Regions from separate parts of the Pseudomonas purpurea genome, predicted to be linked through region 2. Evidence: riboswitches for the same ligand, from Rfam matches in the RefSeq annotation. Region 2 holds a riboswitch; each other region holds the start of a gene.
The links. A riboswitch is a leader RNA that binds a small molecule or an ion and turns the genes downstream of it on or off. The one in region 2 is predicted to bind cobalamin.
Positions count from the first base shown of each region.

Region 1: it holds a riboswitch for cobalamin, as region 2 does, so the genes downstream of both, AABM54_RS11010 (TonB-dependent receptor) here and AABM54_RS15755 (CbtB domain-containing protein) in region 2, are expected to answer to the same signal.
Region 3: it holds a riboswitch for cobalamin, as region 2 does, so the genes downstream of both, cobO (cob(I)yrinic acid a,c-diamide adenosyltransferase) here and AABM54_RS15755 (CbtB domain-containing protein) in region 2, are expected to answer to the same signal.

Region 1 is NZ_CP150918.1:2,453,054-2,462,758, reverse strand. It holds gene AABM54_RS11030 (APC family permease) at 1-1,189, shown strand, start outside; gene AABM54_RS11025 (arginine N-succinyltransferase) at 1,325-2,341, shown strand; partial or broken gene astA (arginine N-succinyltransferase) at 2,403-3,438, shown strand; gene AABM54_RS11015 (carboxymuconolactone decarboxylase family protein) at 3,435-3,653, opposite strand; cobalamin riboswitch at 3,664-3,866, shown strand; gene AABM54_RS11010 (TonB-dependent receptor) at 4,074-5,939, shown strand; gene AABM54_RS11005 ((2Fe-2S) ferredoxin domain-containing protein) at 5,954-6,697, shown strand; gene AABM54_RS11000 (ABC transporter substrate-binding protein) at 6,690-7,604, shown strand; gene AABM54_RS10995 (hypothetical protein) at 7,960-8,568, shown strand; gene AABM54_RS10990 (transposase) at 8,578-9,219, shown strand; gene AABM54_RS10985 (hypothetical protein) at 9,257-9,454, shown strand; gene AABM54_RS10980 (diguanylate cyclase) at 9,447-9,705, opposite strand, start outside.
Region 2 is NZ_CP150918.1:3,496,327-3,506,031, forward strand. It holds gene AABM54_RS15735 (VWA domain-containing protein) at 1-29, opposite strand, end outside; gene AABM54_RS15740 (ATP-binding protein) at 11-1,018, opposite strand; gene cobN (cobaltochelatase subunit CobN) at 1,203-4,976, opposite strand; gene cobW (cobalamin biosynthesis protein CobW) at 4,980-6,053, opposite strand; cobalamin riboswitch at 6,152-6,361, opposite strand; cobalamin riboswitch at 6,594-6,818, shown strand; gene AABM54_RS15755 (CbtB domain-containing protein) at 6,937-7,128, shown strand; gene AABM54_RS15760 (CbtA family protein) at 7,140-7,841, shown strand; gene AABM54_RS15765 (cobalamin biosynthesis protein) at 7,838-8,251, shown strand; gene cobM (precorrin-4 C(11)-methyltransferase) at 8,333-9,079, shown strand; gene nfuA (Fe-S biogenesis protein NfuA) at 9,224-9,705, opposite strand, start outside.
Region 3 is NZ_CP150918.1:4,157,945-4,167,649, forward strand. It holds gene AABM54_RS18630 (cobyric acid synthase) at 11-1,462, opposite strand; gene cobD (threonine-phosphate decarboxylase CobD) at 1,459-2,451, opposite strand; gene cbiB (adenosylcobinamide-phosphate synthase CbiB) at 2,444-3,352, opposite strand; gene bluB (5,6-dimethylbenzimidazole synthase) at 3,349-3,999, opposite strand; gene AABM54_RS18650 (cobyrinate a,c-diamide synthase) at 3,996-5,321, opposite strand; gene cobO (cob(I)yrinic acid a,c-diamide adenosyltransferase) at 5,318-5,929, opposite strand; cobalamin riboswitch at 6,009-6,226, opposite strand; gene AABM54_RS18660 (hypothetical protein) at 6,381-6,965, shown strand; partial or broken gene AABM54_RS18665 (sorbosone dehydrogenase family protein) at 7,032-8,346, shown strand; gene AABM54_RS18670 (class I SAM-dependent methyltransferase) at 8,480-9,142, opposite strand; gene AABM54_RS18675 (C40 family peptidase) at 9,158-9,691, opposite strand.

The sequences.
Region 1 (9,705 bases), 1.0 Mb from region 2:
CATCGGCATGATCGCGATGATTTTCACCGCCGTCAGTTACGGCAGCATGGCGCGGGCGTTCCCGGTGGCCGGTTCGGTCTACTCCTATGCACAACGCGGACTCAACCCGCACGTCGGCTTCATCGCGGGCTGGTTGATGTTGCTTGATTACCTGCTGATTCCGCCCCTGCTCTATGTCTACGCAGCCATGGCGCTCAACCACTTGTACCCGGAAATACCCAAGGTCGGCTTCATCCTCGCATTCCTGGTCGGCGCAACCTTCATCAACCTGCGCGGTATCAGCTTCACGGCCCGGATGAACCTGGTGTTCCTGTTCGCCCAACTGGCGGTGCTGGGGATTTTCCTTTTCTACGCCTGGAACGCCTTGCACGGTGGGGCCGGCCACGGCGAACTGACCCTCAAGCCGTTTTACAACCCACAAACCTTCGACTTCAGCCTGCTGATGCAAGCCGTCTCGATTGCCGTGTTGTCGTTCCTGGGCTTCGATGCCATTTCCACCCTCGCCGAAGAAATCAAAGGGGACCCGGGCCGCAGTGTCGGCAAGGCAGCGCTGATTACCCTCGGTGTGATGGGCGTGATTTTCGTGGTGCAAACCTGGATTGCCACCGACCTCGCGGCCGGCATGGGCTTCAAGTCTGCCGACACCGCGTTCTATGAAATTGCCGAAGTCGCTGGCGGCAGCTGGTTGGCGACCCTGACCGCCGTGGCCACCGCATTGGCCTGGGGCATCGCGGTGGCGGTGACGGCGCAAAGCGCTGTTTCACGCCTGCTGTTCGGCATGGCCCGCGACGGCAAATTGCCCAAGGCATTGGCCAAGGTTCACCCCAAGTACAACACCCCGCACATTGCGCTGTACCTGGTGGCCGTGCTGTCGCTGCTGATCTGCTACCTGTTCATCAACTCGGTCGACACCCTGACCTCGCTGGTCAACTTTGGCGCCTTGAGTGGCTTCGTCCTGTTGCACCTCACGGTGATCAACTACTACTGGCGCCGGCAGCAATCAGGCCAGGTCATCCGCCACCTGATCTTCCCGGCGGTGGGCCTGATCATCACCCTGGCGATCATGTACAACATGGGCGTTGCCGCGCAAAAACTCGGCTTCCTGTGGATTGCAGTCGGCCTGGTGTACCTGTTTTTCCTCAACCGCCACAGCACCGGCAGCGCGCTGCCTGATCCGTCCAACAATTGAACACGAAGACCCGGGCAGTCGCTGAGAGGGTTCAGCCGACCGCCGCTACAACGCTTGGCAATCGACAGTGATCGTCAGGCCCGGTAACCCACCCCACGGTGACGGTGCCGGGCCCTTTGAAACAGGAGTGCACCCATGCTGGCTTTGCGTCCAGTTCAGTTAACCGACTTGCCCCAGTTGCAGCAACTTGCGCGCGACAGCCTCGTGGGCGTCACTTCCCTGCCAGACGATACCGCGCAACTGCGCGACAAAATTCTCGCCTCCTGCGCCTCGTTCGACAGCGAGGCGCAGAGCAATGGGCAGGAAAACTACTTCTTCGTCCTTGAGGACCTCGCCGAACAGCGCTTGCGTGGCTGCTCGGAGATCCTCGCGACCGCCGGTTTCTCCGAGCCCTTTTACAGCCTGCGCAACCGGATGTTCACCAGTACCTCCCGTGAGCTGAACATCCAGCATGGCGTGCCGGCGCTATCGTTGTGTCACGATCTCAGCGGCCACACTTTGCTGCGGGGTTTCCATGTGGACGCGGCGCTGGTCGGCTCGGCGCAGGCCCAAATGCTTTCACGGGCCCGACTGCTGTTCATTGCCGCCCACGCCAAACGGTTCGCCGACGCGGTGATCACCGAAATCGTCGGCTACAGCGACGAAAACGGCCAGTCGCCTTTCTGGGACGCCCTGGGCAAGCACTTCTTCGACCTGCCCTATGTCGAGGCCGAACGCCTGTGCGGTTTGCAGAGCCGGAGCTTTCTCGCCGAGTTGATGCCGCACTATCCGATTTACGTGCCCATGTTGCCGCAGAGCGCCCAGGACTGCATCGGCAAGGTCCATCCCGACGGCCAGGAAGCCTTCGACATCCTCGAACGTGAAGGCTTCGAGACCAACAGCTACGTCGATCTGTTCGACGCCGGCCCGACACTCTATGCCCGCACCTCGAACATTCATTCCATTGCCCACAGCCAGACCGCAGTCGCTCGACTGTCGGCCACCCGCACGAGCGGCGGCCAGTATCTGGTGAGCAACGACTTGCTGCTGGGCTATCGCGCGATTGTCGCTGAACTGGACTGGCTGCCCGGCCAACCGGTGCCGCTCGATGCGCAGATGCTTGAAGCCTTGCACGTCAAGGATGGCAGCCAGGTCCGGCTGATTGCCCTATGAATCAGGCCCGGCACCGCACCGAACCACAGCGCCCGGACGGGCGCGATGAAGGAGCTGCATGATGATCGTACGTCCGGTTCGCGTGACCGATATCCCGGCCTTGATGGCGTTGGCACAACGGGCGGGCCCGGGGATCACCACCCTGCCGGCTAACGAAGAGCGCCTGGGGCCACCGGGTACGCTGGGCCCAGCGCACCTTTGCCGAACAGGTCGAGCGGGCCGATGCGGATTACCTGTTCGTGCTCGAAGACGACGATCAGCAAGTCATCGGCATCAGTGCGCTGACAGGCGCAGTCGGCCTGCGCGAGCCCTGGTACAACTATCGCTTGGGCATGACCATCAGTTCATCGCCCGACCTGGGCATCCAGCGGCAGATTCCGACGCTGTTCCTCAACAACGAAATGACCGGTCAATCGGAAATCTGCTCGCTGTTCCTGCGCCCCGACCAACGCGTGGGTCATAACGGTCGTTTGTTGTCGCTGGGACGTTTGCTGTTCGTGGCCGAATTCCCGCATCTGTTCGGCAAGAAGCTCATCGCCGAACTGCGCGGACGCGCCGATGAACATGGCTGCTCACCGTTCTGGGACAGTGTGGGCCGGCATTTCTTCAAGATGGATTTCAGCCAGGCCGATCACCTCTCGGGCCTGGGCAACAAGCCGTTCATTGCCGAATTGATGCCGCGCCAGCCGCTCTACACCTGCCTGCTCACCGAACAGGCCCAGGCCGTGATCGGCAAGGCCCACAGCAACACCGAACCTGCGATGAAGATCCTCAGCGCCGAAGGTTTTTCCCATCAGGGCTACATCGACATCTTTGACGGCGGCCCGGTGATCGAAGCCCAGGTCTCGAACGTGCGCACCGTGCGTGACAGCCAGACGTTGACGCTGGCCGTCGGCATGCCTGATGACGATGCGCCGATGTGGTTGATCCACAACCGGCGCCTGGAGAACTGCCGAATCACTGCGGCCCGAGCGCGGCTGGTCGGCGGGCACCTGCTGGTGGACCGCCTGACCGCCAAACGCCTGCAACTGCAACCGGGCAATTCAGTGCGCGCCGTACCGTTGCTCAAACAGCAGCAACACGCCGCTGCGGCCTAGTCAGCGAGCGTGAAGGCGTCCTCCAGCGGCACGCGGTAACCGTTGGCCAGGCGGTTGGTTTCGTTGGCCATGCCCACCACGGCCTGCAACTCGCCGAACATGTCGTGCGTCATCCACGCCTTGCGCGCCGCTGCCGTGTGCGAGCCGACGCAGTACGGGCAATTGTTGGCGCATAGGCACCGCTCATCGACCAGCCGAAGTTGACGAACGGTCATGCGAGTGTTCAGATGCCGCCCAGTTTCAGGTGCCTCATGCCGCCGTGCATGAGGTGAAACGGGAAACCGGTGCGCCCCTCAAGGGTTAGTCCGGTGCTGCCCCCGCAACGGTAAGCGAGTGACGCGTTCGATACACCACTGGGCCCAGGTCCGGGAAGGTGAACGTGTCCAGCCTCGCAAGCCCGGAGACCGGCCTGGAATTTCTGTTTGGCAAACCTGCGGTGGGCGGGCATGGGCCGGTATTGGCGCGTGTCCGGTACTTTCTCCTGCGTGCTTCTGCGAAGATTTTTTTCGAGAAGACCAACAATGACTCAGATTCAATCCCTTTACGCCCAGGCCCCTCGTCCTGCGCTGTTCGGCGCCTGTAGCGCCCTGCTCGGCTGCCTGTTCAGCCCGGCGTTGCTGGCCGGTGAAACGGCCATGACCCTCGATCAACAGATAGTCAGCGCGCCCTCGGTGGAGTCCACCACCGTCGCCGAGATGGCGCGTTTCGGCAGCAAGGTCGAGATCATCAATCGCGAGCAGATCGAACGCGCCGGCCCCAGCGCCGATATCAGCCGCGTGTTGCAGATGTCCGTTCCCGGCCTGTACGTCGCACCGAAGAACGGCCCCTTCGACTACGGCACTTACTCGCTGCTGGGCGGGCGCAACGACGACACCTTGATCCTGCTCGACGGTGTGCGCCTGAACAATCGCCTGTACGGCGGTCTCTACCTCGACACCCTGCCGGCCAACGCCATCGAGCGCATCGAAGTGCTCAAGGGCGGGCAAAGTCTGTTGTTCGGCACCCAGGCAGTCGCCGGGGTGATCAACATCGTCACCCGCAGCGCCCAGACCCGTGAAGCTTCCGGCGAGGTCAACCTGGGGCTGGACAGCTTCATGGGCCGCAGCGGCAACGCCCGTGCCGAGAAGATTTTCAGTAACGGCTTCGGCGACCTCGGTTTGCTGGCGTACGTCAGCCACAACGTTTCCGACGGCTATCAGCCGTACCGCAGCAAAGACATGAGCAGCACCGTCAGCGACAAAAAACGTTCCTATGAAGTCACCACCCTCGGCGCCAAGGCGACCCAGGCTTTCGGTGATGATTCGCGGTTGGAGCTGTTCTACCAGTACGCCGACGCCAACCTGGATTTTGCCCGCCCCACCCACAACAGAAAGACCACCAACGACCGGGTGCAACAGATCGCCACCGCGACCTTCGAACAGCGCCTGAGCGAACAACTGAGCTACTTCATCAAGGGCCACGTCAACGACTGGGACACCCGTTACACCCGCATCAACAACCTGCCCGGTGGCGGCACTCGCGTGGTGAACGACAACGATTACTGGGGTTTCACCGACTGGGGCGTGCAAGCCGAAGGCAAGGCGCAATTGCCGGGAGGCCATGTGCTGGTGTTCGGCTCGGACAACCAATGGTTCAAGGGCCAGGACGATGTGTTGGTGATCGACAACAACAAGGCCCAGGCCCACGCCCTGTACACCCAATTGCGTCCGGTCATCGACGCCCTGCCCGACTGGCACCCGAGCATCGGCGTGCGCCACGAAAGCATGAGCGGCGGCGACAGCGCCACGGTGGGCATGCTCACGTCGTTGTATGACCTGACCGACAACTGGCAACTGCGCGGCCAGTTCGGCACCGCTTACAAACTGCCGAACGCCGAGCAACTGTTCGTCAACGAGCCAGGGGATGAGATGGGCAACCGCAACCTCAAGCCCGAGAAAAGCCGCAACGCCGAACTGGGCCTGGACTACAAGGGCGCACTGCTGGACCGCGAGTTCAGCGCCAGCGTCACCGGGTTTCGGCGTGACATCACCGACCTGATCACCCTTGACGGCGTGCAATGGACCAACGGTGAAGGCGAGATCAACGTCCGGGGCGTCGAGGCCGATGCCAAATGGCAACTCGACGACCGCTGGAACCTCTCGGCGGACATGACCCGCAACCTTGTCGAATCGCGTAACGGCGTAACCCTCAGCAACATCCCGAGTTTCTTCGCCCGTTCGCGCCTGGGGTTTGAGTCGGACGACCGGATGTGGGGCGCCGGCGGTGCGATTCGCTACATCCGCGACGTGGTCAGCTCGCGGGACGTCGATTACGGCCATTACTCGGTGGTCGACGCCGATGCCTATCGCTACCTCGACAGCGCCCACCAGCATCGCGTGAGCCTGCTGGTGGAAAACCTGTTCGACCGTGACTACGCCACCAGCATGACCACCGGCAGCCCCCAGGTAGAAAACCTCGGACGGCCCTTCACCAGCGAAATCCGCTACACGTACCGGTTTTGAGGGAAAAACCCGACATGCACAGCGATTATCAAGACGTCCTGTTCGTCGGCCCCGGGCTGGCCAGCGGGGCCACGGGCGAAGCCTTCCGCCGTGATCTTCAAGCGCTGCACACTGACGCGGGCGGCACACAGATCATCGACACCCTCGACGGTTTCGAAGAGCTGTGGCGCACACTGCGTCAACCGGGGGCGGGCAATCGTCTGGTGGTCGACCTTGAACCGACCTCGGACGGTGCCTACCTGGACTGGCTGCGCGATGAGCTCGGGCGCATCGCCCAGGCTCATCCTCAGGCGCCACGCTTCTGGGTCACCGGATCGGCACTCGGGCGCCGTGGGCTGGATGCCCACGCGGCATGGGCCAGTATCGGGCAGACCGACCGCCACTTGCCGTGCGACAACGTCGGCGCGGTGCCGAGCGACCCTGGCTGGTCGACAATCCCCGACCATGCCCGCCAGGTGTTCCTCTGCACCGGCCCGCGCTGCGTGCGTCGGGGAGCGCTGCCCTTGTGGAAAGCCTTGCGCCGGGCGCTGCTCAAGCATGACCTGATCGAAACGCCTGGCGGCGTGTTGCTGACCCGCACCGCGTGCCAGTTCCCCTGCAACCTGGGGCCGGTGCTGACCGTGCACCCGGACGGCTGCTGGTATCGGGTGCGGCATGATGACGACGTAGAGCATCTGGTGAACATGCATTTGCTCGGCGGTAACGTGGCCGAGACCTTGCTGATCCGCCCACCGAACGGAGGCAAACCGGATGCGTAACACCCTGCTGACGTGCCTGCTGCTCGGCGGTGCGCTGCCGGTCATGGCCCAAACCTACGACAACTGCGGGCAAACCTGGACGCTCGACCACGCCCCCCAGCGCATCATCGCGCTCAATCAGCACAGCGCCGACACGTTGCTGGCTCTGGGTGCCGGCCCGTCCCTGATCGGCGTCGCCTACATCGACGATGACGGCCAGGCCATCGAGCACGGCACCTATCGCGGTATCCCGGTGATCTCCCAGCTCTACCCTTCGGCCGAAGTGCTTTACACCCAGCGCGCCGATTTGCTGGTCGGTGGCTTCGCCTCGGCGTTTCGCCAACACATGAGTTCACGGCCGGTGCTGGCAGACAACGGCGTCGCCAGTTACTTGCTGGAGTCGGCCTGCGAAGGGCATTCGCTGGATTATTTCGGGCATATCCGCCGCGACCTGCACACCCTCGGCGCCCTGGTGCAACGGCCGGATCAGGCACTGGCACTGAGCGCGGCACTGGACGCCGACCTGGCCCGCGCCGGCGCGTTGCGCAGCACCGAAAAGCCCTTGTCGGTGTTCTACCTCGACAGCGAAGTCAACGGCCTGGACAGCGAAGGCAAACGCGGATTCGTGAGCACCCTGCTGGAGGCCGCCGGGGCGCGTAACACCTTCGCCGATGTGGATGTCGCGCGCCTGATGGTCAGCAGTGAAACCCTGCTCAAATACGACCCCGATGTGATCCTGCTGGCCGACGCCGTGTGGTCCCCGGCCAGCCGCAAACGCTACCTGCTCAAGCATGATCCGGCGTTGTCGCAACTGCGGGCAGTGAAGGCGAACCGGATCATCGACATTCCATTCGCCCATCTGCTGCCGACCCCGACCAGTGGCCAGGTCGTGCTGGAACTGACGAGGAAACTCAATGCACTGGACTGATCGACGCGTGGGCTGGCCGGTTCCAGGTGATATTTCCCTCGCCGCGGTTCAAGGCTTCCGACGCCTTACTGCCCTTCCTCAGGACGAAAATCAGACCTGACAAAGCGACGCTTCGCCTCCCCGATAAAGACTGATCGCCTAGTCGACGGAGCTGCACACTGCCTAACATTCAGGTGAATTCCACCCGCCCTGAGTGCACGCCATGATGATGTCCTTACTCGGCAGCGACCTGTCACCGCCACAAATCAGGGACCGCATACGGTTCATCGACCTGTCCCGTGAGGTGAGGCAGTGGCTGCGGCAATTAGCGACCGACCCGAAGTCCTCAAGTCCCTGGACTCGCCGTGGGGCGATCATGAGTAGAACCAACTGCCAGGCCGGCACCATCACCCTTGCTTCCTCGTCCCGAGGTAACGTGAGCATCAAGGTGCCGGGGTTAGGCGCAGCGGCGCAGTTGTACTCGGTGCCCGGGCACTGCGTGCTGTTCGCCCTCCAACCGCACGCCTATGCCATTACCCGCTACCGTATCGAAGGTGAATGCCTGACGCGCCATGAACACGTGGTGGTCGACGCTCGGCATCCCGTGCACATCAACGGCGCGCATGAATTGTTTGAGCAGACTTCGGACGGTCAGGAGAACGCCGGGGTCATCGCCAGTTTCAACTTTCCCGACAAAACCGCGGACATTCAGGTATTTGATCGCTCGACCTTGCAAAAAACCGGTTGGTTTCCAGCCGATGATAGCGCCGCCCGCTTTCTCACCTGCCTGGAACTGCTGGAAGGCGTCGCAGACCCCCACACCTTCCAGGTCGCCGAAGAACTGATTTACCACTACCACCCCGGCGTCGCCTGGAAGGCATTCCAACAGATTCACCACGCCAGCCCGAACCGGGCACAACAGTACGTCAGGATGCTCGGGAAGCATCACAACCCCAGGCTCAACACGCTACTGGAACGGATCTGAGGCCACGCCATGCAACTGGATACCTTCGTCAAACGGCTTCAGCACTACGACCTTGCACACGATACGGCGCTCATCATCGATGACCTTCGCCACCTGGCAAAAAACCGAACGCTGCTGAGCGACCATCTGCTCAAACACCTGAAACAAACAGGCTTCAATACCCGCAGTTTTTTGTATAACGCCTACGCCTTTGTGCTGCATCACAACCCGTCTTTTTCTATTCGCCTCGGGTTCTGGCTACCGGTTTCGTCTCGAGACGAAAGCGCTACCTTCATTTACCACCTCAACCATACGCACGACTTTGAAATCTACAGCGTGGGTTACAGCGGCGACGGGTATCGATCTGTCGGCCGCATGATTCTTCAGGATGAGCCGTTGCAGGCAGGCGTGCGCCCAAAGTTGGGGAGCGTGCGGGAAATCAGACTGGCCCCGGGCGAAGTGCTGCACATGCAACCGTTCAATGAAGTACACCGACAATTGCCGCCCGAACGGCTATCAGCCTCGCTGAGCCTGGTCATCCATGCACAACTGCTGGAAAGCCAGCATCAAGCCTGGTGCTTCGATGAACACTACATACCGACTTTTGCCGGTATTGGGACGCAGGAGGTTGCCTTGTATGAACAAGCGCTGCACCTGCTCGAACACGGGTAGCAACCGCCACCCGAATCACTCAAAACAAGGAAGTGACATGAGTAAGACCACCCATGACTGGAGCAGCGTTCCGTTGTTCCGTGCCGCCACCCATGTGCTGAGCACACCCGTCCATAACAGCCTGGAGAGTGATTGCTGGGGACCTACCCCGCGCTTGAACGTGGGCAACATTCATGCAATCAAACAGTATTGGCAACGGCAGGCCGAGGGGGCCGAGAACCGTCCCGTCAGTTGACAATTTGTGCACCACGGTTCGCTCCGAGCCGTGGATCGTTCTCGGCACGACAGATCACCCGGTTGCGCCCGGTGGTTTTGGCCTCGTACAACGCCTGGTCCGCATCATTGAGCCACAAGGTCGCTTCGCCGTGTGCAGGGTTGAATGCGGCCAGGCCGATGCTCAGGCTGACCTTGAGCGCCGGGTTCTGTTCATAGCCCAGGGTAGCGAAGCGGTCACGCAGTGCATCCATGGCCTGGGCGGCGCTGTCC
Region 2 (9,705 bases):
GGGCGAATGCCTAAGGCTTTTTTGGCCAGCTCGGCACGTCACGCCGGGCGCCGGTGGGCAACGCCTGGGCGGGCATTTCGCCCCACTGGCCCTGGCCTGTGCCTGAATTCGGCTGCTCTGCCGTATTCGATGGCGGCGTGTTGTTCTGATGGGGTGGCATCGGCGGTTGTTCACGACGGCGATGACGCAAGGCAAACTCGGCCACGGCCTCGATATCGTCTTCATGGATACGCGACGCACCCCGCCACGCCGCGTGGGCGCGGGCAGCCCGCAACCACACCAGGTCGGCACGCAAGCCATCGACACTGGCCGCGAAGCAGCGTTCGGTGATCTGCGCCAGTGCCTGGTCGTCGAGGGGGATGTTCGCCAACGCTTCGCGGGCCTGCTGGCAGCGTTCGCGCAGTGCCTGTTGCTGAGCTTCCCACTGGGCGCAGAAGCCTTGAGGGTCGCTGTCGAAATCCAGGCGACGGCGAATGATCTGACCCCGTTCGGCCGGCGCGGTGTGCCCGCCGAGCGCGACGTTCAAACCAAAACGGTCAAGCAATTGCGGGCGCAGCTCGCCTTCTTCCGGGTTCATGGTGCCGATCAGGACAAAACGCGCCGAATGCCGATGGGAAATACCATCACGCTCGATCAGGTTGGTGCCGCTGGCGGCCACGTCCAGCAGCAAGTCGACCAGGTGATCGGGCAGCAGATTCACTTCGTCGACGTACAACACGCCACCGTCAGCCTTGGCCAGAACACCGGGAGAAAACTGTGCCCGACCTTCGCCCAGCGCAGCGTCCAGGTCCAGGGTGCCGACCAGCCGCTCTTCGGTCGCACCCAAGGGCAAGGTGACGAACTGACCGCTGGCGAGCAGGTCTGCCAGACCACGGGCCAATGTGGACTTGGCCATACCGCGCGGGCCTTCGATCAGCACGCCGCCGATTTTCGGGTCGATGGCGGTCAGGCACAGCGCCAGTTTCAGGGCATCGGCACCGACCACGGCGGACAGCGGGAAATGCAGGGTGTCGGTCATTTTGTTCATCTCGGTCATGGTCGGTGCTTGCGTTGTGGCGAGGGAGCTTGCTCCCGCTCGAGCGCGAAGCGCTCGCAATAAAGGTGTCGATTTTAGCCTGAAGAAACAGGCTGCAAGCTTTTGGGGCCGCTGCGCAGCCCAGCGGGAGCAAGCTCCCTCGCCACAAGTGCAGGCAGGTATCCGGTTAGCTGTCTTCTTCTATATCCAACAGCAAATTCTCCAGCGCCTCGCGATACTCGCCCGGTTCTTGCCACATCCCTCGTTGCTGGGCTTCGAGCATGCGCTCGGTCATGTCGCGCAAGGCGTGGGGATTGTGCTGCCGGACGAACTCGCGTGTCGACGGATCAAGCAAATAGGCCTCGGCCAGCAAGGCGTACTGGTGATCGTCGATCAACTGCGTCGTCGCATCGAATGCGAACAGATTGTCGACCGTGGCCGCCAGTTCGAATGCCCCTTTGTAGCCGTGACGCTTGACCCCTTCGATCCACTTCGGGTTGGCCGCGCGGGAGCGAATCACCCGGTTCAGCTCTTCCTTCAATGTGCGAACCTTCGGCAAATCCGGCTGACTGTGGTCGCCATGGTAGCTCGCCGCGGTTTCGCCGCTGAGGCTTTCGACGGCCGCGAGCATACCGCCCTGGAACTGGTAATAGTCATTGGAATCGAGCAGGTCATGCTCGCGGTTATCCTGGTTTTGCAGCACCGCTTGAACCTGACTCAACCGCTGGGCGAACTGCTGACGGGCGGCGGTACCCTCGTCGGAACCGCCGTAAGCGTAACCGCCCCAGTTCAGGTAAACCTCGGCCAGGTCCTCGCGGCTCTGCCACACACGCCCGTCGATGGCGCCCTGCACACCCGCACCATACGCGCCGGGCTTGGCCCCGAAGATCCGCCATCCCGCCTGACGCCCGGCCGCCTCTGCATCCAGCCCGGACTGCATCAGCGTTTCACGCTCGGCGCGCACCTTGGCCGCCAGCGGGTTCATATCGTCGGGCTCGTCCAGCGCGGCCACCGCTTGCACTGCCGCATCGAACAGCCGAATCAGGTTGGCGAACGCATCGCGGAAAAACCCCGAGACCCGCAAGGTCACGTCCACACGCGGCCGGTCGAGCAGGCTCAGCGGCAGGATTTCGAAATCGTCGACCTGCTGACTGCCCGTGGCCCACACCGGACGCACCCCCATCAGCGCCATGGCCTGCGCGATGTCGTCGCCACCGGTGCGCATGGTCGCCGTGCCCCACACGGACAACCCGAGCTGACGCAGGTGATCGCCGTGGTCCTGCAAATGCCGTTCAAGTATCAGGCTCGCGGACTGGAAACCGATGCGCCACGCGGTGGTGGTCGGCAGGTTGCGTACGTCCACGGAGTAGAAATTGCGTCCGGTGGGCAACACGTCCAGCCGTCCACGACTCGGCGCGCCACTGGGGCCTGCGGGCACGAAACGCCCGGCGAGAGCGTCCAGCACGCCGCGCATTTCTGCCGGGCCACAGGCATCAAGCCTTGGCGCGACCACCTCGCGCAGGTGCTCGATGATCGCGCGGACATCGGCCCAGCCCGAATCCTCCAGCTGTTCGACATCGCCAATCAACGCCGCTTCAATCAATTGCCCGGCGAACAGTTCCAGACGCTCACGCACGTCGCCTGCCGTGCGCCACAGTTCGCTGCTGACGTCTTGCAACGCTTGAGGGCGACGCTCGGTCCAGGGTTCGGCCAAGGCACAATCCAGCGGATCGAAACCCAGTTCGAACGCCTTGGCCAAGGCCCGCAGCAGACTCGATTGCGCGCCGCGACCGTCACCCCGAGGAATGCGCAACAGCGCCAGCAAGGTGTCGATGCGCAAGCGACCGGTCGGCGACTCACCCAACACATGCAAGCCGTCACGGATTTGCGACTCTTTCAAATCGCACAAATAGGTGTCCAGGCGCGGCAACCAGATCGCTGCATCGGCCTCGCTGTCGAGCTTCTCGTCGAGCTGCAACTCACGGTCGATGTGGGTTTCACGCACCAGGTTGAGGATGTCCCGTTGCAACTCGCGAGCGCGGCGCGGGTCGAGCAACTGGGCTTCGTAATACTCGTCGGCCAGTAGCTCAAGGTTGCGCAGCGGGCCATAGGTTTCAGCGCGGGTCAGCGGCGGCATCAGGTGGTCGATGATTACCGCCTGAGTGCGACGCTTGGCCTGCGCGCCCTCGCCCGGGTCGTTGACGATAAACGGATAAATGTTCGGCAGTGGCCCCAGCAACGCATCGGGCCAACAGTGTTCGGACAAACCGACGCCCTTGCCCGGCAGCCATTCGAGGTTGCCGTGTTTGCCGACGTGGATCAGCGCGTGCGCACCGTAGACCTTACGCAACCAGAAGTAGAACGCCAGATAACCGTGGGGCGGCACCAGGTCCGGGTCGTGATACACCGCACTCGGATCGACCTGATAACCCCGCGCCGGCTGAATGCCGACAAAGGTCAGCCCCAATCGCAGCCCGGCGATCATCATTCGCCCGCCCCGGAACATCGGGTCGTTTTCAGGCGTGCCCCAACGCTCCAGCACCGCCGTGCGGTTGGCTTCGGGCAAGGCGTTGAACATCGAGAAATAGTCGTCCAGCGCCAGGCTTTGCTGGCACAGGCGCAGGTCGATGGTTTCCAGGTCATTACTGACCCCGCCGAGCAATTGCTGAATCAGCGCGGTGCCGCTCTGCGGCAACTCGGCGGGCAGCGGATACCCTTCGGCGTGCAGGGCGCGCAGGATGTTCAACGCAGCGGCCGGTGTGTCGAGGCCGACGCCATTGCCAATCCGCCCGTCGCGGGTCGGGTAGTTGGCGAGGATCAGCGCAATGCGTTTTTCGCCATTGGCCACCCGCGCCAAGTCGACCCAGCGCCGCGCCAGCTCAGCGACAAAATCCATGCGCTCGGGCTGCGGTCGATAGCAGACCACATCGGACTGGCTGCGCTCACTGCGCCACGCCAGGTCTTTGAAGCTGATGGGGCGGCTGATGATCCGCCCGTCGAGCTCCGGCAAGGCAATGTGCATCGCCAGGTCCCGTGGGCCCAGCCCTTGCTCGCTGGCGCGCCAACCGGGTTCGTTGTCCTGGGCACAGATCGCCTGGATCACCGGGATGTTGCGGCGAAACGGCCGCAGGTGCGGCGCTTCGGGGCTGGATTGGGCGAACCCGGTGGTGTTGAGAATCACCGAGGCGTGCACCTCATCCAGCCAGTCCTCGACCACCGTCAGGCAGCCGGGCTCTTTCAGGCTGGCCAGCGCAATCGGCAACGGGTTAAGCCCCGCCGCTTGCAAACGCTGGCAGAAAACATCGATGAAGGCGGTATTGGCCGCCTGCAAATGGGAACGGTAAAACAGCACCGCCGCCACCGGTTGATCAGGTTGCCAGTCGGCCTGCCAATCACCGAGGACCGCGTTGCTGTTGTGCGGGTGGTAAATAGCGGTGCGCGGCAAGGTCTTGGGTTCAGACCAAGGGTAATCGCGGCCCAGCCAACGGTTGGCCAGGCAGCGGTACAGATCCAGCGCATTGCCCATGCCGCCCTGACGCAAAAAATGCCAGAGCCGGTCGCGGTCTTCACCGGCCACGGTACTCAGGTCGCTGAGTTCCGGATCAGGGCGATCGTCACCCGGCACCAGGATCAACTGCACGCCACGTTGCGAGAGTTCCACCAAGCGCTCGACGCCATAACGCCAATAGGCGATCCCGCCGTGCAGCGAGATCAAAATCACCTTGGCGTGGCGCAGCACTTCGTCGACGTACATGTCGACCGAGGCGTGATTCTGCACCTGCATCGGGTTGGCCAGGCGCAGGCTCGGGTAATCGTCGGGCAACTGCTGCGCCGCTTCGGCGAGCAGCGCCAGGCTGGAGTCGCCGCTGCACAGAATCACCAGTTCGGCGGGGGTTTGGCCTAAGTCGGCAATGTTGTCATCCGAGACGAAACCGCCGGGCTGGGTCCTGAGCAGGTGCATGGATTAAACGCTGAGCGCGGCGCGCAATTGCGCTTCGAGTTGAGCGGCATCGAGCTCCTGGCCGATCAGCACCAGACGGGTGGTCCGCACTTCATCGGCGCCCCACTGACGGTCGAAATGCTTGTCGAAACGCGTGCCCACGCCCTGGATCAACAGGCGCATCGGTTTGTTCGGGACCGCCGCGAAGCCTTTGACCCGCAGAATGCCATGCTTGACCACCAGTTGAGTCAGCGCGTCCATCAGCAGGCTTTCGTCGGCTTGTGGCAGCTCGATGGAAATCGAGTCGAAGGCGTCGTGGTCATGATCATCATGGTCGTCATCGCCTTCACCGTGGTGGTGATCGTGGTGGCTGTGACGGCTGTCGATGTGTTCTTCGGAACCGGCGCCAAGACCGATCAGCACGTCCAGCGGCAGACGACCGCTGCTGGCTTCGATGACTTTCACCGCTGGCGGCAGTTCTTCGGCGACTTCCAGCCGTACTCGGGCCAGGTCTTCAGGGCTGATCAGGTCGGCCTTGTTGAGGATCACCAGGTCGGCGCTGGCCAGTTGGTCGGCGAACAGTTCGTGCAGCGGCGATTCGTGGTCCAGGTTCGGGTCCAGTTTGCGCATGGCGTCGACCTGATCCGGGAACGCGGCAAAGGTGCCAGCGGCCACGGCCGGGCTGTCGACCACGGTGATGACCGCGTCCACAGTGCAGGCGCTGCGGATTTCCGGCCACTGGAAGGCTTGCACCAATGGCTTGGGCAGGGCCAGGCCGGAGGTTTCGATGAGGATGTGGTCGAGGTCACCGCGACGGGCAACCAGCTCGCGCATCACCGGGAAGAACTCTTCCTGAACGGTGCAGCACAGGCAACCGTTGGCCAGTTCATACACACGGCCGCTGGCCTCTTCTTCAGTGCAGCCAATGGAGCATTGCTTGAGGATTTCGCCGTCGATGCCCAGCTCGCCGAACTCGTTGACGATCACCGCGATACGCCGACCCTGGGCGTTGTCGAGCATGTGCCGCAGCAAAGTGGTTTTGCCCGAACCGAGGAAGCCGGTAACGATGGTGACGGGGAGTTTGGCCAGTGTTTTCATCGGATGCCCTTTGGCAAGGTGGCGGGCATACGGGACGACAACCGGCAGCGCTTGCGCGCGCGGGAAGAGTTCGCCACCGGATCACCCCGCCCGGTTGTAGTGAGAATCTGTGTCGAGGCAGGTCTCCTGGCTGACGGTGTGCCGGTCTTTCGACTGGCGGCTCCTGCGCCTTCCCGCCGCTCTGGGTAGAGCGTGCAGTGGCATGGCAGAAACAAAACCGTTCACAGTTGCGGGGGCAGCCGCGGCATTGACCGCGTTCCCTTCTTAGCTTCGGCAGCCGCCGAAGAACCTCGAAAGCGCAAGGCTACGCATGGTGTGGGGGCGGGTCAATGTCCGCGAACGATCGCGATCCACTGTGGCGAGGGAGCTTGCTCCCGCTGGGTCGCGAAGCGGCCCCCTGCATTCATTCAGGCACATCACATGCACACGATTTGCGACGGCTGCGCCGCCGAGCGGGAGCAAGCTTCCTCGCCACAGGGTTTTGTGCCAGCCTCAACTGAGAACCCTTGCCAATTGACGGCTCGCCCTCGCCCATGCTCTCCTACACACTTTGTTACGGGTGCCCTTCACAGGGTGAAACGGGAAACCGGTGAATCGTGTGCTTTACTCAAAGCCACGTCAGTCCGGTGCTGCCCCCGCAACGGTAAGCGAGCGAAGAATCAGATCCACTGTGCCAACACCTGGTATGGGAAGGCGATTCTTGCAGGTTCGGCCAACGCCAACCCCTCGTGAGCCCGGAGACCGGCCCGCAACATCGAGTGGCTACACACGCCACGCTATAACAAACCCGCGGTGGGCGGGCGCTGTTTGAACCTCTGCGTGCCTGGCGTGCAGGGGTTTTCATGCGCTCGATTCACCCGCTGACAGTCCAGAGGGAAGCGCCATGTCGATCATCAGCAGTACTCGCCACGCCACCGCCAGCAGCACCGCCACCCTGAGCCAACGCCTGACTGCCGCCATCGGCGCATCGATCCTGGGCGCGTGCCTTGTGTATTTCGCCGGTTTCTCGCACATCGAAGCGGTACACAACGCCGCCCACGATACCCGTCACAGCTCCGCCTTCCCGTGCCATTGAGACCTGCCGACATGATCAAGCGTATTGCGCAAACCGCAGGGTTCACCGGGCTGCTGGCCGCCCTGTTGCTGACCCTGCTGCAAAGCTTCTGGGTCGCGCCGTTGATTCTTCAGGCTGAAACCTACGAAAAGGCCCCGGCGACCGAAATCCATGAACACGCCGAAGGCGCCATGGCCGGCCACACTCACGACGCCGAAGCCTGGGAACCGGAAGATGGCTGGCAGCGCGTGCTGTCGACCACGGGCGGCAATCTGGTGGTCGCTGTCGGTTTCGCGCTGATGCTGGCGGGCCTCTACACCTTGCGTGCGCCAACACGCACCTCACAAGGCCTGCTCTGGGGCCTGGCCGGTTATGCGACCTTCGTCCTCGCCCCGACCCTGGGCCTGCCGCCGGAACTGCCGGGCACTGCCGCTGCGGATCTGGCACAACGGCAAATCTGGTGGATCGGCACTGCCGCCTCGACGGCGGTCGGTATCGCCCTGATCGTCTTCGGCAAAAACTGGCTGCTGAAAATCCTCGGCGTCGCCATTCTGGCCGTGCCGCATGTCATTGGCGCACCGCAACCTGAAGTGCATTCGATGCTGGCACCCGAAGCCCTGGAAGCACAGTTCAAAATCGCTTCGCAGCTGACCAACGTTGCGTTCTGGCTGGCCCTTGGCCTGATCAGCGCCTGGTTGTTCCGCCGCAAAAGCGAAGGTCAATACCACGCATGACGGACTCAAGCGCAGCGCCGACCCTGGTGGTCGGCCTGGGCTGCCAGCGCGGCTGCCCCGCCAGCACGCTGCGCGCGTTACTGGATCAGGCGTTGCAGGCGCATCAAATCGAGCTTGAGGCTGTGCAGGCCCTGGCCAGTATCGACCTCAAGCGCGACGAACCCGGGCTTAACGAATTGGCCGCGCAGCTTGGGCTGACGCTGACCTGTTTCAGCAGTGCGCAACTGGCGCACTATCAGCCAAGACTCAGCCACCAGTCGGACATCGCGTTCGAGCGCACCGGCTGCTACGGCATCGCCGAAAGTGCGGCCCTCGCCCTCGCCGAACAACTGGGCCAAGCGCCGGCCAAACTGCTGATCCCACGGCAGAAATACGCCCAGGCCACCTTTGCATTGGCATGCGCGTCGTAAAATCCCCGATAATCCCCGCCCTCGATCATGAGCAATCTTCATCTGAAGCCCTGCTTTGACAATTTTTCACAGGAGCCGGCCATGACCGTCTACTTCATCGGCGCAGGTCCCGGCGACCCGGAACTGATTACCGTCAAGGGCCAGCGGCTGATTCGCAGTTGCCCGGTCATCATTTACGCAGGCTCGCTGGTTCCGGCAGCCGTGCTGGAAGGCCATCAGGCCGAACAGGTGGTCAACAGCGCCGAACTGCACCTGGAACAGATCATCGAGCTGATCAAAATCGCCCACGCCAACGGCCAGGATGTGGCCCGGGTGCACTCCGGCGATCCCGGTTTGTATGGGGCGATTGGCGAGCAGATCCGCTACCTGCGCGAGCTGAACATTCCCTTCGAAATCATTCCCGGCGTCACCGCTACGGCCGCGTGTGCGGCGCTGTTAGGCGCGGAACTGACCCTGCCGGACGTTTCGCAAAGCGTGATCCTGACCCGCTATGCCGACAAAACGGCGATGCCGCCCGGTGAAGCGTTCGCCAGCCTGGCCCAACATGGCGCAACCATGGCGATTCATCTGGGGGTCAATCATCTGGATAAAATCGTCGCTGAACTGCTGCCGCATTACGGTGCGGACTGCCCGATTGCGGTGGTTCACCGCGCCAGTTGGCCCGATCAGGACTGGGCAGTGGGGACACTGACGGATATCGCCGAAAAGGTTAAGGCCAAGGGGTTTCGGCGTACCGCGCTGATTCTGGTGGGTCGGGTGCTGGCCACCGACAACTTCAGCGAGTCATCGCTGTACCGCGCCGGGCATGCGCATCTCTACCGCCCATAGGCCCTCATCGCGAGCAAGCTCGCTCCCACAGGGGATACGCGGTCAAATGTGGGAGCGAGCTTGCTCGCGGTGGCGTCAGTGAATTTCACCCAAAAAAAACGGCGCTCACGGGCGCCGTTTTTTTGTTCGCAATGAACGCCGTGCTTAGTAGTAGGCGTTTTCTTTTTGCGTGTGGTCAGTCACGTCACGTACGCCCTTGAGCTCCGGAATGCGCTCAAGCAGTGTGCGTTCGATGCCTTCCTTCAAGGTCACGTCTGCCTGGCCGCAGCCCTGGCAGCCGCCGCCGAACTTCAACACGGCGATGCCGTCTTCGACCACATCGATCAGGCTGACCTGACCGCCGTGGCTGGCCAGCCCTGGGTTGATTTCGGTTTGCAGGTAGTAGTTGATGCGCTCATTCACCGGGCTGTCGGCGTTGACCATCGGTACTTTGGCATTGGGTGCCTTGATGGTCAGTTGGCCGCCCATGCGATCCGTGGCGTAGTCGACCACGGCATCGTCCAGGAACGCTTCGCTGAAGTGATCGATGTACGCGGTGAAGCTTTTGAGCCCCAGCGCGGTGTCTTCAGGTTTTTCTTCGCCCGGCTTGCAATAGGCAATGCAGGTTTCGGCGTATTGGGTGCCAG
Region 3 (9,705 bases), 660 kb from region 2:
CAAAACCACCTCAAAACCCACAGAGTTCACGTAACAGCCCGGTGTCCAGGTGCTTCTCCACCAAGTCCGCCAACCGCTCGATATCACGCTCGCGCAGGGCGTGATAATCGACCTCCTGCACGTTCTGCAAACCGGCCCAGCGCAACAGCGCGCTGCACGCGGGCGCCGACTCGAACACGCCATGCAGGTACGTGCCGAACACCTGCCCGTCCGCGCTGTGTGCGCCGTCGCTGCGACCGTCATCCAGCAGCACCGCCGCGTGTTCCAGCGCCGGCCCGGTGGTCACGCCAGCGTGAATTTCATAGCCGCTGACCTCAGCGTTTTCCAGGGCCAGACGCCCGCGCACGTTGCGCAACTGCTTCTCTTCTTCAAGCACCGTTTCGAACGCCAGCAACCCCAGACCGGCACTGGAACCCGGCGCGCCTTCCAGCCCCAACGGGTCGTGCAACTGCTCGCCGAGCATTTGCAAACCGCCGCAGATGCCCAACAGTTTTCCGCCGTAACGCAGATGCCGGGTGATCGCACTGTCCCACCCATTGGCCCGCAGATATGCAAGGTCGCTGCGCACACTTTTTGAACCGGGAAGGATCATCAGGTCAGCAGGCGGGATCGGCTGGCCAGGCCCGACAAATTGCAGATTGACCTGCGGGTGCAGGCGCAACGGATCAAAGTCGGTGTGGTTGCTGATGCGCGGCAGCACCGGCACCACGACGTTCAGCACCTGCTCGGCTTTGTCGGTCTGGCGCTGGTCGATGCCGTCCTCGGCTTCCAGGTGCAAATCCATCACATAAGGCAACACGCCAATCACCGGTTTGCCGGTGCGCGCCTCGAGCCAGTCGAGGCCCGGTTGCAGCAAGGCAATGTCACCGCGAAAACGGTTGATGATGAACCCCTTGACCCGCGCCTGCTCGCTGGCCGACAACAGCTCCAGGGTGCCGACCAAATGGGCAAAGACACCGCCGCGATTGATGTCGGCGATCAATATCACCGGGCAATCCACCGCTTCGGCAAAGCCCATGTTGGCGATGTCACCGGCTCGCAGATTGATCTCGGCCGGCGAGCCCGCGCCTTCAACCATGACCACCGGATACGCCGCGCTCAGGCGTTGATGGGACGCCAACACCGCTTGCATGGCGATGGCTTTGTAGTCGTGATAGGCGACTGCGTTCATCGTGGTCACGGCGCGGCCATGGATGATCACTTGCGCGCCCGTGTCACTGTTGGGCTTGAGCAGCACCGGGTTCATGTCAGTGTGCGGCTCAAGGTTCGCCGCCTGCGCCTGCACGGCCTGCGCCCGGCCGATCTCGCCACCGTCGGCGGTCACCGCACTGTTGAGCGCCATGTTTTGCGGCTTGAACGGCACCACGCTGACACCCTCACGGCTCAGCCAGCGGCACAGCGCCGTCACCAGCGTACTTTTGCCTGCATCGGAAGTGGTGCCCTGCACCATCAGCGTGCTCATGGAACATCCTTGCGGTAGGCCGCGAACGCCTCGTCGAGGCGCAGCCAGTCGGCTTCATCGGCCGGCAAGCCGAAACGCAGACTGCTGTTGTGGGGGAACAGACGCAGCAAAATGCCGCGTGTGGCCATGAATTCGTGAAGCTGCCCGGCGCGGTCGGTGATCAACCACTGGAACAACGCACACCCGCCCTGCGGCTTGAAGCCGTAGCGCTCAAGGAGCAACGCCAGGCGCTGGCTCGCCGCCTCGCTGCGCTGGCGTTGTTGTGCGTGCCCGGCGGTATCGCGCAAACACACCTGCCCCAGAATCCGCGTCGGCCCACTGACCGCCCACGGCCCGACTTGCTCGGCCAGCAATTTGAGCAACTTGCGTTCGGCCAACACAAACCCCAAACGAACGCCGGCCAGACCAAAGAACTTGCCGAACGAGCGCAAAATAATCAGCCCGACTTTGTTCGCATGGGCAGACAAGCTCAGGTGCGGAGTGTTGTCCATAAAGGCTTCGTCGACCACCAGCCAGCCGCCGCGCTGGGCCAGCCGTGCGTGCCAGTCGAGCAAACGCTCCGGGGTCAGGCTCAGGCCCGTCGGGTTGTTCGGGTTGACGACCACCAGCACGTCGAGGCTGTCGAGAAAGAAGTCGACTTCCTGTTCCGTCACTTCGCGAACGATGTAGCCACTGCGGCGCCAGGCTTCGGCGTGCTCGGCGTAACACGGCGACAGCACGCCCACCTTGCCGGCGCGACGCAAACGCGGCAGCAACTGGATCGCGGCTTGCGAGCCCGCCACCGGCAACACTTGGGGCGCGCCGTAGTACTCGCAAGCGGCCTGCTCCAGGCCATCGTCGGTTTCCGGCAAGCGGGCCCAGGCTCGCAGCGGGATCTCCGGGATCGGCCACGGCCAGGGCGCGAGGCCGCTGGACAGGTCAAGCCAGTCGGCTTCGGCGATGCCATAGGTGAGCGCCGCCTTGCGCAAACGGCCACCGTGCTCAAGCATAGAACTCAACCCCCAGGCAGAGAATCAGCAGCCATAACCATACCCCGCGCTGGACCAATTGCCAGCCACGGTCAATGGAGTCGGCGTCCGCCGGCACGCCTTCACCCAAGGTCGGGCGCTGATGCAGCTCGCCGTGATAAATCGCCGCGCCGCCCAACTCCACACCCAGCGCACCGGCACCCGCCGCCATCACCGGCCCGGCATTCGGGCTGTCCCACATCGGCCCCTGAGTGCGCCAGCATTTGAGCGCCAGACGGGTTTTACCCAGCAACGCGTAGGTCAAGGCCACCAGCCGTGCAGGAATGTAGTTGAGCACGTCATCGATCTTCGCCGCCGCCCAGCCGAAACGCTCGAAGCGCTCGTTGCGATAACCCCACATGGCATCCAGCGTATTGCTCAGGCGATACAGCACCACCCCCGGCACGCCCGCGACGATAAACCAGAACAACGCGGCGAACACCGCATCGCTGCCATTCTCCAGCACCGACTCGGTGGCAGCGCGGGCGACTTCGGTCGAGTCCAGTTCGGCGGTCTGACGGCTGACCAGGTAACTGACACGCTTGCGCGCCTCCACCAGGTCATCGCTGCGCAGCGCCTGGGCGACCGGCTCGACGTGTTCACCAAGGCTGCGCAAACCGAGGGCGCAGTACAACGCCAGGATCTCGACGATCCAGCCGATGTACGGCAACCAGGCAAACGCCGTCGCCAACAAGGTCAGCGGCAACACCGCCAACACCCAGGCCGTCACGCCGTGGCTGCGCCAGCCACGACCGCCGGAATTGAAACGTTGCTCGATGCGGTCGGCAAAACGGCCGAACGCCACCAGCGGATGCCAGCGTTTGGGTTCGCCCAGCAGCGCATCCAGCGCCACCCCGGCGACACTCAATAACGCCACACTCATTGACTCACTCCCCAATAATTCTCATACAACAGTTCATTCAGCGGACGCGGTTGCGCCCACCCTTCAAGCACCAGCATCGGCGCCGGATAAAATGCCTCGACCGGCCCCAGGCACAACACCGCCAGCGGCTTGGCGCCGGGCGGCAAACCGAGCAGGTCGGCCAGGGCCTGCGGCTCGAACAACGACACCCAGCCCATGCCCAGCCCTTCGGCGCGGGACGCCAGCCACAGGTTCTGAATCGCACAGGACAACGACGCCATGTCCATTTCCGGCAAGGTTCGACGCCCGAAAATGTGCCGCTCGCGATCCTCCATCAACGCGGCCACCAACACTTCGGCGCAATCGTTGATGCCTTCGACTTTCAGCTTCATGAATTCATCGGAGCGTTCGCCCAGCGCTTCGGCAGTGCGTACCCGCTCTTCTTCCACCAGTTGCTGGATCTTGCCGCGCAAGGGGCGGTCGCTGATGCGGATGAAACGCCAAGGCTGCATCAGGCCGACACTCGGCGCCTGATGCGCCGCTTCAAGCAGACGTCGCAGTAGCTCGGGGTCTACCGTGCCGCCGCTGAAATGACGCATGTCGCGACGTTCGCCGATAGCCCGGTAGACCGCTGCGCGTTCGGCTTCGGAAAATGCATTGTCGGTCATGGCCTGCTCGCGATGGCGACCTCGGATTCAGGTAGGAACAGTGCGGCGACCGCTTTCGGATTGGACGGAAAGTAAAAGTGCACATAAGAGGCGGTCATCCGCCCGTCACGGTAAACCGCTTCCGCCCCGCGCCCGCCGTTGGGGCTCAGCCCACGGGCAATCGGCTCAAGCTCAGTGCTCGTCAACGAGTGGTGATAGGTGTGCCCGCGCAGCGAGCCTTCCGGCAGCTCAACCGCTTGCAATGCCAGCGCGGCAAGTCGCTTCTGCATCACCGCGTCACCGGCCAGCAAACCGACCAGCTCGACACGCGTACCCTCGACATCGGTCAACGAGTCGAGCAGGTACAACATGCCGCCGCACTCGGCCAACAACGGCTTGCCCGCCTCGTGGTGCGCGCGAATCGCCGCCAGCATCGTGGTGTTTTGCGCCAGCGCCACATGGTGCAATTCCGGGTAGCCGCCCGGCAGGTACAGGCTGTCGGCATCCGGCAACTCACGGTCATGGATCGGCGAGAAGAACAGCAACTCGGCGCCCATCGCCCGCAGCAGGTCCAGACTCGCGCCATAAGTGAACGCAAACGCTTCATCGCGGGCCACGGCAATGCGCACGCCGGCCAGCAATGGTTCGGCGACAATCACCTCGGGAGCGGCGAATTCGACGGCGGGTGGCAACGCCACTTCGCAACTGCTGGCCAGGGCCTCGGCCGCGGCGTCGAGACGCGCGTCCAGGTCGTTCAGCTCGCTCGCCTGGACCAGCCCGAGATGGCGGCTCGGCAGCTCGATCCCGGTTTCCCGGGACAGGGCGCCATACCAACGCAGCCCTTCGGTGAGGCTGCCTTCCAGCAATTGCGCGTGGCGCAAGGTGCCGACACGGTTGGCCAGCACCCCGGCAAACGGCAGGTCCGGCTGATAGCGCGCCAACCCCAGGGCCAGTGCGCCAAACGTCTGGGCCATGGCGGTGCCGTCAATCACACCGAGCACCGGCACTCCGAAGTGGCGCGCCAGATCGGCGCTGGACGGCGTGCCGTCGAACAGGCCCATGACGCCTTCAATGAGGATCAGGTCAGCCTCGCCTGCGGCTTCCCACAACAGCCGACGACTTTCCTGCTCGCCAACCATCCACATGTCCAACTGATACACCGGCGCACCACTGGCGCGCTCCAGAATCATCGGGTCGAGAAAGTCCGGGCCGCATTTGAACACACGCACCTTGCACCCCTGATTGCGATGCAATCGGGCCAGCGCGGCGGTGACGGTGGTCTTGCCCTGGCCGGAAGCCGGCGCAGCGATCAGGACCGCCGGGCAATGACGTGGCTCACTCACAATTCAACGCCTTTTTGCGCCTTGATACCGGCCTGAAACGCATGCTTGACCATGCCCATTTCGGTGACCGTATCGGCCTGCTCGATCATCTCGGGTTTGGCGCCGCGACCGGTAACGACCACGTGCTGCATCGGCGGGCGGGCCTGCAAGTCGCTGAGCACCTGGTCCAGGTCCAGATAACCGTGCTTGAGGGCGATGTTCAGCTCATCGAGCACCACCAGGCCGATGGTCGGGTCACGCAGCAGTTCGCGCGACACTGCCCAGGCCGCCTCGGCGGCGGCGATGTCACGCTGGCGATCCTGGGTTTCCCAGGTAAACCCTTCGCCCATGACGTGGAAACGTACTTGCTCGGGGAAGCGCCGGAAGAACAGCTCTTCGCCCGTGCTGTTGCGGCCCTTGATAAATTGCACCACGCCGCACTGCATGCCGTGGCCCATGGCCCGCGCCAGCATGCCGAAAGCGGAACTGCTTTTGCCTTTGCCGTTGCCGGTCAGCACCAGCATCAGGCCGCATTCATTCGGCGAATTGGCAATACGTTCATCGATTACGGCTTTTTTACGCAGCATGCGCGCCAGATGGCGTTCGTCACGATCAGGGGAATCAGTCATGGGGAGCTCTCCGTTGAGGCGGGGTAACGGCGGGCGGGCATAGCAATAGACGGCAAGAAGCCTGGCATCGCCCACCGTGATGCCGCTGGATGGATCAGGCCGGTCTCCGGGCTCATGAGCCGCAGTTGCCGACTGCGCGCCTTCCCGTATCGACACTCGACACAGTGGCACCAGGCGCAGTCTTGACTCATTTACCGTTGCGGGGGCAGCGCCGGGATCATGCGAAACACTCACCGGCTTCCCTGTTTCACTCGGTCGACCCATGGGTCACAGAGCACCTGAAACAAGTCGCGAAGGTTAGAGGGTTGGGGATGGAGCGTCAATTAAAGCCAGACGCCAATACCCGAGGAAAATTGGCCTGAATCAATTTACTGACGCCAATCTTGTGCCACACTCAGAGCAGTGATATCAAATCGCCATAACTCCAAACCACAAGAACAAGGTGAGCAACATGCAAGGCATGATCATCAGCAATCCGAAACTGGAATTCCTGCGCCCGGTGCTGGAGCGCTGGTTTGACTGTATCGATCGCTACAACGCGGTGCGCGGCGATAACGAAACCCCTTACTGGTTCGACGAACGCGCCAACCTCGGATTGCTGTCTGCCGCAGCATGGATGGCCGAACTGGCCACGCTGGAGCAGGCCCCGACAAAAAAACAGATCGAGGAAGGCGAACGCAATGGCCGCGCCGATCTGTACATCGCCAGCAAAGAGGAACGCGCCTATCTGCAAGCCACCCAGCGCTGGCCGCGGGTCAGTAACCTCAACCTGACACAGGCCCTGCAAGACGCCGTCAGCGACGCGAAGAAAATCGGCTACGCCAGCGACCTGAAACTCGGCTGCCTGTTCGTTGCGCCACAAAAGGCCCAGCACAGCGCCACTCCAGAAGAACTCCAGGACATGGTCGACGACCTGCAAAAGGAACTGACCTGCGCCGTGGCCTGGTACTTCCCGTATGCCTACCGCAAGCTGCACAACGATGCCGGCAACTACCACCCCGGGATTGCCGTCCTCCTCAAGGAAGCCCGCGGCTGACCGATTGAACCATCCGGCCGTCAGGGTCCTCTATGATGCAGGCACTGCATTCATAGGGAGATCCACATGCTCAAGCCTCAACATGTCCTCGTCATCGCCATCGCCGCAGGGATTGCTGCCTGCGGTGAGACGTCCAACCTGCAAGTCTCGGACGGTACCGGGCCATCGCCCACACTGCCGGAACCGAACAAAGCCCTGATCCCGACGGTGAACATCGCCCCGGCGGTCGGCTGGACCAAGAGCGCAAAACCGATTGCGGCGCCAGGCACACACGTCGCAGCCTTCGCCGAAGGCCTGGATCATCCCCGCTGGCTCTACGTGCTGCCCAACGGCGATGTGCTGGTGGCTGAAACCAACTCGCCACCCAAGTCCGACGACGGCGCCGGTATTCGTGGCTGGATCGCCGGCAAAGTCATGGGGCGCGCCGGCGCCAGCGTACCCAGCGCGAACCGCATCACCCTGCTGCGTGACAGCAACCACGACGGCGTCGCCGAAACCCGCACGGTATTCCTGGAAAACCTCAACTCGCCGTTCGGCATGACTCTGGTCGGCAATGACCTGTACGTTGCCGACACCGACCGCTTGTTGCGTTTCCATTATGAAAGCGGCGAAACCGCCATCACGTCGCAACCGACCAAAGTCGTCGATTTGCCGGGCGGCGCGCTGAACCATCACTGGACCAAAAACGTCATCGCCAGCCCGGACGGCAGCAAGCTCTACGTCACTGTCGGCTCCAACAGCAACGTCGGTGAAAACGGCCTGGACCAGGAAGAAGGTCGCGCCGCCATCTGGGAAGTCGACCGCGCTACCGGTAACCACCGCATCTTCGCCTCAGGGCCTGCGCAACCCCAACGGCCTGGCTTGGGAACCGCAGACCGGCAAGCTCTGGACCGCCGTCAACGAACGCGACGAGATCGGCAGTGACCTGGTGCCGGACTACATCACCTCGGTGAAGGACGGCGGCTTTTATGGCTGGCCTTTCAGCTATTACGGCCAACACGTCGATGTGCGCGTCACGCCACCCAACCCGGACCTGGTAGCCAAGGCTATCGCCCCGGATTACGCCGTCGGCCCGCACACGGCGTCGCTGGGGCTGGCCTTCGCCGAGGGCAGCAAACTGCCCGCGCCGTTCACCCAAGGTGTATTCATCGGCCAGCACGGCTCCTGGAATCGCAAACCGCACAGCGGCTACAAAGTGATCTTCGTACCGTTCAATGCCGGCAAGCCGAGCGGACAACCGGTGGATGTGCTCACCGGTTTCCTCAACAAAGACGAAGAAGCCATGGGCCGGCCGGTGGGCGTAGTGATCGATCAGCAGGGCAGTTTGCTGGTGGCTGATGACGTGGGGAATAAGGTGTGGCGGGTTTCGGCCGCCCAATAAGTCCTCCAACGCCAACACATAACCAATGTGGGAGCGGGCTTGCTCGCGAAAGCGTTCTAACATTCAACATCAATGTTGACTGTCAGTCCGTCTTCGCGAGCAAGCCCGCTCCCACATTAATCGGGGTCAGCGCCTACCTTTTGCGGCAAAGGGTTAACCCATCTCCGATCGGCAACAGTGACAGGTCGACACGCGGGTCATCCTTCAAGGCACAATTGAGCGCCTGGATGGCTCGGGTGTCCTCGCTGTCGGAATCGACCTCCAGCACTCGCCCACTCCACAGCGTGTTATCGAACACCGCCAACCCGCCCTGGCGCAGCAGCCGCAAGGCGCTCTCCAGATACGCCGGGTAATTGGCCTTGTCGGCATCAATGAACATCAGATCGAAGCAACCGCCCAGCCCTTGCTGCTCGAGTTGAGCCAAGGTTTGCAGTGCCGGCGCCAGGCGCAACTCGATGCGTTCGGAAAATCCCGCTTCCTGCCAATAGCGCAGCGCCGTCGCGTTGTAGTCACCTGGTATATCGCAGCAGATCAACGAGCCGTCATCGGGTAATGCCGCCGCCATGCAGAGAGCGCTGTAACCGGTGAACGTGCCGACTTCCAACAAGCGCCTGGCGCTAGTCAGCTTGACCAGTAACGCGAGGAACTGCCCCTGCTCGGGTGCGATTTGCCAGCGAGCGTTGGGCAACGCTTGGGTTTCGTCACGCAAACGGCGCTGCAACGGCGTTTCACGCAGGGAAACGTCGAGCAGGTAGTGGTAGAGTGAATCATCGAGATTAAGCGTGCGAGTGGTCATGACAACCTCTGCGAGCTAGGGATTGTGCGCCAGATGTTCGGGGGTCAGCACCCGTTTGGCACTCAGATAGGCTTTTTGCCAATAGGCCTTGGACAGGCTGTCCAGCTTCACCGTGCCGCCCGTGGCCGGCGCATGCACGAAGCGACCTTCACCGACGTAGATCCCGGCGTGGCTGACCTGAGAGCCGCCATTGGTGGCGAAGAAGATCAGGTCGCCGGTTTGCAGGGCTTCTTTGCCAATGCTCGGGGCTTGCATACCGATCATTTCGCGAGTCGAACGCGGCAGGGAGATACCGGCCGCATCGCGGTAGACGTAGCCGATCAGGCCACTGCAATCAAACCCCGAATCCGGCGTATTGCCGCCCCAGCGATAGGGCGTACCGACCAGGCCCAAGGCGCGAAACAGTACGTCTTCAGCGGCGGGCGAAAAAGTTTGGGAGGGCGCGAATACCGGCGCCCGGACCACTTTGGCAGGGGGTGGCGTACGGATGGCGCAGGCGCTGAGCAGCGCGACGAAGCAGATGAGTATGAGGCGGGCCGACGTCGACATATGCAGAACAATCC